Regions from separate parts of the Catenibacterium sp. AM22-6LB genome, predicted to be linked through region 1. Evidence: a T-box and tRNA genes for the amino acid it is inferred to sense, from the RefSeq annotation. Region 1 holds a T-box; the other holds one or more tRNA genes.

Region 1 (5,522 bases):
TATGTTGGCCATGCTTCATAAGCAATTGTTCCTTCATGACCAAGTTTTTCCCACATTTCTTCACAGATATGAGGCGCAATACATGAAAGCATCTTAACGATACCTTCTGCATATGGCTTATAAACTGCTTTAGCCTTATATGCTTCATTGATGAAGATCATCATCTGTGAGATAGCTGTATTAAAGCCAAGGTTTTCATAGTCTTCAGTCACTTTCTTAACTGTTGAGTGATATACGAAGTCTAATGAACCATCATTTGTATCAGTTAACTTATCAGATTCTACAAATAATCTATAAACACGTTCTAGCCATTTCTTTGAACCTTCTACACCTGTTTCACTCCAAGGTTTAGATGCTTCAAGAGGACCCATAAACATTTCATATAAACGTAATGTATCTGCACCATATGCTTCTACAATATCATCTGGATTAATAACATTACCCTTTGACTTAGACATCTTCACACCATTTGGACCAAGAATCATACCCTGATGGTATAGCTTCTTGAATGGTTCTTTAACTGGTACGATACCCTTGTCATATAAATAGTTATTCCACATACGTGAATATAATAAGTGTCCTACTGCATGTTCAGGTCCACCAACATATAAGTCAACTGGCATCCAATGCTTTAATAATTCTGGATCTGCAATAGCATTATCGTTATGTGGATCAATATATCTTAAGAAGTACCAAGAAGATCCTGCAGAACCAGGCATTGTACTTGTTTCTCTCTTACCCTTCTTACCATCTACTTCTACATTAACCCAGTCAACAGCCTTATCTAATGGAGAAGAACCAGTCTTTGATGGACTATAATCTTCAAGTTCAGGTAGGATAAGTGGTAACTGATCATCACTCAAAGCAACAGATGTTCCATCATCAAAGTTAATGATTGGAATTGGTTCACCCCAATATCTCTGTCTTGCAAAGATCCATTCTCTTAAACGATAGTTAACATGCTTAGAACCGCAATGATGTTCTTCTAACCAGTCTAACATCTTATCGATTGCTTCCTGCTTATCTAAACCATTTAAGAAGTCAGAGTTGATATGTACACCATCCTGTGTCCATGCTTCCTTAGTAACATCTCCACCTTCTAATACTGGAATAATATCGATACCAAACTTCTTTGCGAAAGCATAGTCACGATCATCATGTGCAGGAACAGCCATAATAGCACCTGTTCCATAACCAGCTAATACATAGTCAGAAATCCAGATTGGAATCTTCTTACCATTTACTGGGTTGATTGCATAAGCACCAATGAAGACACCTGTCTTTTCTTTATTTAATTCAGTTCTTTCAAGTTCTGACTTAGTTGCACATACATCTAAGTAAGCTTTTACTTCATCCTTCTTATCAGGAGTCGTAATCTTTTCTACTAATTCATGTTCTGGTGCTAATACACAATAAGTAGCTCCAAATAATGTATCACAACGTGTTGTGAATACTGTGAATTTATCATCATAACCATCTACCTTAAAATCAACATGAGCACCGATTGATTTACCAATCCAGTTTCTCTGAATTTCTTTAGTAGATTCTGGCCAATCAACTTCTTCTAAGCCTGCAAGTAATCTTTCAGCATATTTAGGAATATCAATAACCCACTGTTTCATATTCTTACGAATAACAGGGAATCCACCACGTTCACTCTTACCATCGATGATTTCATCGTTCGCAAGTACTGTACCTAATTCTTCACACCAGTTAACAGGAATATCTACATATCTAGCTAAACCATCTTCATATAGCTGTTTGAAAATCCACTGAGTCCATTTATAGAAGCTAGGATCACAAGTAGATACCTGCTTATCCCAGTCAAATGAGAAACCTAACATCTTTAACTGTTTAGTGAAAGTCTGAATATTCTTTAATGTAAATCCTTCAGGGTGGTTACCTGTCTTGATTGCATACTGTTCAGCAGGTAAACCAAATGAGTCAAATCCCATTGGGTGTAATACGTTATATCCCTGCATTCTCTTCATTCTTGACATGATGTCAGTTGCTGTATATCCTTCTGGATGTCCAACATGAAGACCTTGTCCTGATGGATAAGGGAACATGTCTAAGGCATAGTATTTAGGCTTTGAGAAATCATAAACATCTGTTTCGAATGTCTTATTCTCTTCCCAGTATTTCTGCCATTTCTTTTCTGCTATCTTATGATCATAAGCCATAATTTTGTCTCCTCCACTTTTAAAATAAAAAAAGTCCTCATGTCTAAGGACGAGAACTCGCGGTACCACCTTAGTTCATGAAGACTGATTCATGCGCTTAATGCTTTAACGCAGCAATACGTGATCTGCTTATCACAGACCCATCTCCCTAGCGAGTTCAATGGATGACTTTACTTATTCACACCAGCCATAAGTTCTCTTAAAAAGCATGACCATCTACTACTCTAGTTCCTTGACTTTTATATACTTACACACCTTATCATAATTTCCCATTATTTGCAAGAAGTATCATCTCATTTTAAGGATGCGGGATGGATTGAGCTTGATAATATAAAGAATACTAAATAGCGTAGAGAAACAAACTAATAAGAAAGAACCAATCCACAATATCAACATAATAAGAGGTTGGAATGTAAGATGCATAGGAAAGTCTGTAATCTGTGGGATGATTTGATTCATTATCTTCATAATACCAAGTAATATGAGAGATGCTGTCACATAGCTATAAGAATGAAGAATCAAACATTGATAGAAAGACATCTTGAAAATATGTTTCTTCTTTTCACCATAGGCCTTCATGATGGCATGATCCTTCTTTAAATGCATCGCATGAAGAATCATGATTTCCATAATCATAAATATAGAAGAAAGTATTGTGAGAATAGAGAATACCACTAGAACCATCTGGATTCTATTCATATTCTGATTAAAAGTTTTTTGAGTTGATTCCCCCATTGCTTTAAACTCATATTCAGGATAATTCTTTTTTAAAGAATCTATAATGGATTTATCTTCCTTATATTTCAACATACCATATCTTGCAGTCGGTGTTTGATTAAAGATGGACTCTATCCAATGATAATTTGCATATTCATACATATAGAAAGCATCATAATTATAGGTTTGTGGAGAAATACCAACTATCTTTACTTCTTTTCCCTTTATCTTTAATTGATGCTTATAATAGATTGTCCAAGTTGTATTAAGTAATGTATTGACCTTATTCTTTTGTGCAAGCTTTCTTGCAGTAGAAAGAGGTACCGCGATTTCATCATTATTTTGTGGAGCTCTACCATATATATAATGAGTGGTATAGGACGAGTCATCTGATATAAATAATACGTCATTCTTTTGATAACGTTGACTATTATGAGAGATTCCCATGAGATCATAATCATCAAGATTTAAATAATGATAGGATGCTTCATTGAAATGAGTTAAAGATAAAGGATCATCATTACGTAATTTATAAGTAATAGACTTTTGTGGAATCAACGAAGAAAGATATTGATAAATAGTATTACGAAAAGAGAATGTAAAGGTAAATGTCATCATCAAACATAATAATGCGATAGATAGAGAAAATGACATCTGAAAAAATCTTTTACGACTACTTAAGAATGATTGGATAGTTAATTTAAGTATAGGAAAATGTCGTGGCTTATTATTGGTATGGTTCTCTCGAGGATAACTTTCTGTCTTTTTAATAAGTGTATCCTTTATAATACATCCATCCTTCATCTCTATAATACGATCACTATATTGTTTTACTGATGCTTCATCATGGGATACAAATAATATAAGAGAAGAATGTGAACGCTGCTTCAATATCTTTAATACTCTCTCTGCATTATCTGGATCAAGTGAAGCTGTTGGTTCATCACAAAGAATAATATCTGGATCATAATAAAGTGCACGCTCTATCGCTGTACGTTGTCTTTGTCCTAAGGAAAGATCATTAACTGAAGTATTCTTAAATTGTTTAGTCAATGTTTCATCCAGTATGTAGGATGATTTATGAAAGTAGTCATAGAGACGTATATTATTATTAATAGAAAGCCAAGGTATAAGATGAAAATCCTGAAAAATGATAGAAACTTTCTTATTCTTCTCATATATCACTTCTCCTGAGTAATCATGATCAAGTCCAGCAATAATATGAAGTAAAGTACTTTTTCCACATCCACTTGGCCCAACAAGTGATACAAATCCTGTATCAGGAAGAGTACAAGTAATGTTTTCTAAGACATGTTCATGTAGATAACGCTTGTTGATTGATTTAAGTTGAATCATATTATTCCTCCCTGAGTAATGAGACTATACTTTCTTTCTTAATACGAATAAACGGTGCAGATGCAGAAAGTATGAGTATAAGAAGATAGAGAAAATAGAAAATAATATAGAAATAATAAGGAGATGCAAGACAGGTAAAATGGAAATAACTCTTAAAGGATGTGAGCGGGAGAATAGTAAGAATAACAATAAACATCACTATGCTGATAAAGTAAATAAATGTGCCTATAATAAGTATTTCTATCTTTGATTCACGCTGTAATTGTTTATAAGATGCACCCATAGAAATTTTCAAAGCAAGAGAACGGCTTCTTTCTAAATATAAAGAAGAGAAGACTGTTTTTGTAAGTTCTATTGCCACAAATAAGCTGATCATCATATAAACTAACGCAATCATACGACCAATAGAAATAAGTGTTCCATAACTCATCTTCTTCATATATACATCATTATCTACTTCATAGTTCTTTTCATAACGTTTAATAAGTGTTTCGGGAGCCTTTGTGACTACATCTATTTTGTCATCTCTTAATAAATCTGGATATGTCTTATCTATATCATGATGGAAACAAACCAATTGATCCTGATAGAAATTATCTTCTATTACTCCCACTACTTTATATGTTTCATCTTCTAATAGATGACATGTGAACTGTGATTTGAGTTTATGAGATAAATTATGAGTAATAATGACTTCATTTGTATGATGAGGAAAACGACCTGAAAGCAGCTTGATATGATTTTTCTTAGCAGGTAGACGAATCAACAAGGCATTAACTCCTTTGATATACCCACTTTCTATATCAAAATGTTTTGTTCCTTTTTCTTTTAAAGACAATGGTTCTCCATCATGACTGGATATAGTTACAATATCTTTAAGTGGTGCTTCCGTGTAAGATTTTTCTATAGAGGTAGAAAGACCATTTAAACCACTTATAATCACTAGAGATGTTACAATGACTAATATCTGAAAAAGTGAGAGTAATGCGAGTCTCTTTCTTTCTCCCAATACTTCTTTAAAACTATAACGCATAGAGAAGTGTCTCTTATGTCGAGGAATAAGAACTTCTTTATTTATATGATTGTCTTTAATTGTATGTAATGTCTGGTTCTTCATCTCTATGAGTACATCGACATATTCATCTAATAGGGATGTATCATGAGAAACAACAATGACTAAACGATCTTCAGATACTTCCTTTAAGAGTGTCATAACCTCTTTTGCCTGTTTATAATGAAGGGCACCTGTAGGTTCATCACATAAAA
Region 2 (5,522 bases), on a different contig from region 1:
GCATCACTATTTAAATTTGGGAAGGTTGTATCTTTTATCCCAAGTAGTGTTATTACTGGCTTTACAAGTGGTATTGCGATTATTATTGCCACAGGACAAATTGATAACTTCTTTGGAGTGACTTCTAAAGGAGGCAATACAATTGAAAAGCTCTTCTCTTATTCTAAATTAGGTTTTCCTATCAATAAGTATGCTTTAATGTTTGGTTTACTTGTTGTCTTTATTATGTTGATCTGGCCTAAGAAATGGGGAAGTATCTTCCCATCATCTCTTGCAGGAATCATCATCGCATTAATTGTGAATTTAGTAGGTCACTTTGATGTCACAGTTGTAGGTAAGATTCCTACTACATTATTTCCAGATGCAAGACTATCTATCTTAAGTCTCAATCTTACTACTATTACACATCTCATTATTCCAGCCTTTAGTATTGCGATGCTTGGAATGATTGAATCATTACTATGTGGTGCAAGTGCTGGTAAGATGAAAAATGAAAAGTTAGATGCAGATATGGAATTATTTGCGCAAGGTGTAGGTAATATGGTTATTCCATTCTTTGGTGGTGTACCAGCAACTGCTGCAATTGCACGTACAAGTGTTGCGATTAAAGCAGGAGGACAGACAAGACTTGTTAGTATCTTCCATGCGATTGCGTTACTTATCTCTATGTTTGTATTAGGTCCATTCATGTCACAGATTCCTTTATCAGCTTTAGCTGGAGTACTTATCATGACTGCATGGCGTATGAATGAATGGGATGAAATTAAATCAATCTTTAGAAACCGTATTAAAACAAGTATGACACAGTTCTTAGTTACTATGCTTGCAACAGTTGTCTTTGACTTAACAGTCGCAATTGTATTAGGTATCTGTGTTTCAATGTTCTTGTTTGTAATCAATAACTCTTCATTACATGTAGAAACAAGTGCCATTGAACCACATAGATTAGACAAAGAAATCAATTATAACCATTCTACAACTCAGGTAGTTTATTTAGCTGGACCACTATTCTTTGGAAACCAGGATCAGTTATTATCTAAAGTAAGAGAACTAGTAGATGGATGTGATCATCTTATTCTCTCAGTAAGAGGTGTACCATCTATTGATGATTCAGGTATTCATGAATTAATGGATGTTGTAGAACTATGTCGTGCGCATAAGGTACAGCTTTATTTCACTGGTGTACAAAATAATGTCATGAGACAATTAAGAAGACATCACTTTGATACATATGTCGGTAAAGAATCGTTCTATTGGGATGTTATTAAGGTTTTAGAAATGTTGGAAGAAAAGTAGGGAAACCTACTTTTTTTATGTGGGCACCTGTGAATTTATCCATGTATGGATGATAAAGGACATGGTACTTTAAAACGTACTAAGAAGAAATCATATGACTGGATGAAGCATATCATTGAAACAAATGGTGCTGCATTAGAAGAGGATAGTGATTAATTCACTATTCTTTTATTTGTATCCGTTTTCACACAATGACAAAGTCACTACAAAGTGCTTATAGTCTTCGTGAACAAGTATAGTTATTTAACACCTAAAATTAGGTGTTATAGTATTACAATTTACATGCATTTTAAAAAGATATGATATATACTAAAGAAAATGAATTATTCACACTTATGCACATTATGCACAAAATAGAATAAAGAAATGAACAAAGTATTTATGTAATTTTGATCTAAAATATACCATGAAACATTGTAATCAAACAAATACATGATAAAATAGAAATGCAACCGTTTACAAGAAAGGGGGTTACACTATGAAAGCGTCTGAAGTATCCAAAAGACTTTCTAGTGGTGAAATGACTCCTCTATTAAGAGGAATTTACTCAGAAAATATAGATGAGCAGGTATTAAGATATAAAGAAGCTATACAATCGTTTATGGATTATTATGGAGATCAGGATATTATGATATTTAGTGTTCCTGGTAAATGTGAAATAGGTGGGAATCATACCGACCACCAGCATGGACGTGTTCTTGCATCCGCTATTCAATTAGATTCTATTGGTATAGTAGGGAAACAGGATCGTTATGTGAAGGTTATTTATGATGCACTAAATATTAATGAAATAGATACAGAAAATATAAAATATAATGAAGCCAAGAAAGGCACAATGGAATCATTGATCAATGGTGTATTATTTGGTTTAAACCAGAAGAATTATCATATCGGTGGTTTTAATGCTTTTATTCAATGTAATATTCCTAGAAATGTAGGTTTAGGTTCTAGTGCTAATTTTAATATTATGATTGGTACCATTATTAACTATTTATACAATGAAGGAAAAATTGAAAACAAATATCTTATCCAGATTGGGCGTTTTGCGACAAATACATTTTATTGTAAGCCAAGTGGTATGATGAATGAATGTGTCTGCTGTGTGGGTGGATTTATTAAAGTGGATTTTAAGGATTCTAATTCACCTGATATTTATAAGCTGAATACTGATTTCTCAAATTTTGATTATACTCTATGTTGTGTGAATTCTAATGTGTATAGATCAGATACTACTATGGATTATTATGCTGTTCCTAATGAAATGATCAAGGTGGCTAACTTCTTTAAGAAAGATGTCTTAAGAGATGTTTCTTATGATGAATTCATGAAGAACTACCGTATGGTAAGAGCAAGAGTAGGGGATCGTCCTGCTTTAAGAGCACTTCATTTCTTTAAAGAAGAAGATCGTGTCTTAAAGCAGTCAGAAGCACTTGAAAAGGGAGATTTTGATACTTTCTTAAGATTAGTAAGAGAATCTGGAGATTCTACCTTTAAAGCATTACAGAATATTTATCAACAGGAAAGTACACGTCATCAAAATATTGGTACAGCTATTGTATTAAGCGAAAACTTTTTAGGTGAAGATGGTGTTGTAAAAGTGAATGGTGGTGGATTCTCAGGTACTATGCTTGCCTTTGTGAAAACAAGTGTCATTAATGATTATGCAGCTTATATGGATTCTATATTTGGTAAGGGTTCTTGTTATATTATTCATGCAAGAGAACAAGGCGCAATAAGATTACTCTAAAGCAGTGAAAACTGCTTTTTTTTATAATTCTTTGTGCTATAATATTACCGACATATGTCAGTAACTGGAGGAGCGTATGGCTAGACCAAAGAGATCAAGGACAATTACAGGATTTCCTGAATACAATATGTTTGTACCTGATGGTATCCCTCAAAAAGGCTATATAGAGCTTGAATTAGATGAATTTGAGGTCATCCGTCTTATAGACTATAAGTCCTATACACACGCCAAATGTGCTGATAAGATGAATATATCACGTACTACAGTCACTGAAATATATGCCAGAGCAAGAAAAAAGATAGCACGCAGTATTATGGAAGGCTATCCTTTAAGAATTGAAGGCAATGAATGTATAAAGAAAACAGGGTATCCTGTATTAAAGGTAAAAGGAGAACATATTATGAGAATTGCGGTAACTTATGAAAATGAATCAGTTTTTCCACACTTTGGAAAAACATCACAATTTAAATTATATGATGTAGAAAACAATGAAATCAAAGAATCACAGGTTGTTGGTACAGAAGGATTAGGCCATGGTGCTCTAGCAATCTTATTATCTAATATGAATGTAGATGTATTGATCTGTGGTGGTATTGGTAGAGGTGCTATTATGGCTTTAAGTGGGTCTAATATTAATGTCGTAGGTGGAGTGACAGGTGATTGTGATACTGCAGTAAAAGCTTATTTAGATGGTACACTTGTTCCTGAGTCAGAACCTACTTGTGGATGCAGTCATGATAGCTGTGAATGCCATGATGAATAATATTTGACAAACAAATAAAACGAGAATAAAATCAAAACTGTTGAATGCTCGGATGGTGGAATGGTAGACACGCCAGTTTCAGGTACTGGTGGTTTATGCCGTGTGGGTTCAAGTCCCATTCCGAGCACCAATAGTTGTTAACGTGGGTAACCACGTTTTTTTTGTGCATTAAAAAAGACTATGAATAACTCATAGCCTCTATATAATGATTCCCAAGAATCCTAATGCAAGGAAAATAAGAATGAGATAGATAATGACCTTTAAACTCCATTTAAATATATAAAACATAACAATAAATGGAAGAAATGCAAGAAAGAACACCATAGATAATAATGTACCTAACATAATCATCACCTCACTCTTATTATAATATTATTTTCCAGAATCTCCATAGTTTTTAAGTACTCTAGCACTTGGGTCATTGACATCACAGTTTTCCCATGTTTTGTTAGGCATCCAGAAGTCTTTGATCCATTTAGCTTTTCCTGGGTAATAAGATTCAAAGATATCACGATATAATAATGATTCTTTAGTAAATGGTGTACAGTAAGGATACTTCTCTTTAGCGTTTACTACATCTTCATCTGTATATAATGAATCAGCATATTCTTTTAAGTAATCTACCATAGAATGTCCTACTGCATCAGAGAATGCGGCTTTTTCTCTAAATAAGATATCTTGAGGAAGATAATTTAAACCTTCAAAAGCGTGTCTTAATAGATATTTACCTTTGTTGTAAGTGTTCATTTTCTTCTTAGGATCAATACGCATAGTATAATCTACAAAATCAAGATCTGCGAAAGGAACACGTCCTTCTAAGGCATTTGCACTAATACATCTATCTGCTCTTAATACATCATACATATATAATTCACGCATACGTTTTTGAGATTCTTTCTGGAATTCTTCTGGACTAGGTGCAAAGTCTGTATATTTATAACCAAATAATTCATCACTGACTTCACCTGTTAGAATAACCTTTAAATCAGTATGTTCATGAATATATTTACATAGAAGATACATACCAATACTTGCACGAATAGTCGTAATATCCCAAGTTTCTAATGTACGAATGACTTCTCTTAAAGAACCTAATACATCTTCTTTAGTCATAATAACTTCTGTATGATCAGTACCTAAGAATTCAGCGACTTCTTTCGCATACTTTAAATCAATAGGATCTGTTTCCATACCAATCGCAAATGTCTTAATAGGTGTATCAGTAATACGCTGACCAATCGCACATACTAATGATGAATCTAAACCACCAGATAATAAATAACCAACAGGGGCATCACTCTGTAATCTCTTCTTAACGGCTTCAATTAATTTAACACGTAGGTTCAAGGCAATTGTTTCTACATCATCATTATGCATTAATTTCACATCAGCCACATCATTGAAGCATACAAACTTTTCACCATCATAATAATGTCCTGGTGGGAAAGGCATAATTTCTTTACAGACAGGCATTAAAGCTTTGGCTTCAGAACCAAATGCGATAGTGCCTTTTTCAGTATATCCATAAAACATTGGACGAATACCAATTGGATCTCTGGCAGCCATCATCTTATCAACGTCTGCATCATATAAACAGAATGCATATTCACCATCTAAATATCTTACAAGTGTATCTAAACCATATTTTCTATATAAAGGAATTAATACTTCACAGTCACTAGAAGACTTGAAAGTATATTCATCCATAATATTCTT

The links. The T-box of region 1 lies ahead of leuS (leucine--tRNA ligase). A T-box ahead of a tRNA ligase gene usually reads a tRNA of that ligase, here a tRNA-Leu.
Region 2: it has a tRNA-Leu gene. The T-box ahead of leuS (leucine--tRNA ligase) is inferred to sense a tRNA for this amino acid. The anticodon was not compared.

The regions. Positions count from the first base shown of each region.
Region 1 covers NZ_QTUM01000005.1:26,982-32,503, reverse strand. The annotation lists gene leuS (leucine--tRNA ligase) at 1-2,183, opposite strand, end outside; T-box leader at 2,226-2,425, opposite strand; gene DW269_RS02370 (ATP-binding cassette domain-containing protein) at 2,472-4,256, opposite strand; gene DW269_RS02365 (ATP-binding cassette domain-containing protein) at 4,258-5,522, opposite strand, start outside.
Region 2 covers NZ_QTUM01000051.1:1,553-7,074, forward strand. The annotation lists gene DW269_RS09845 (SulP family inorganic anion transporter) at 1-1,296, shown strand, start outside; gene DW269_RS09855 (galactokinase family protein) at 1,775-3,043, shown strand; gene DW269_RS09860 (DUF134 domain-containing protein) at 3,120-3,806, shown strand; tRNA gene DW269_RS09865 (tRNA-Leu) at 3,853-3,936, shown strand; gene DW269_RS12645 (hypothetical protein) at 4,005-4,151, opposite strand; gene asnB (asparagine synthase B) at 4,179-5,522, opposite strand, start outside.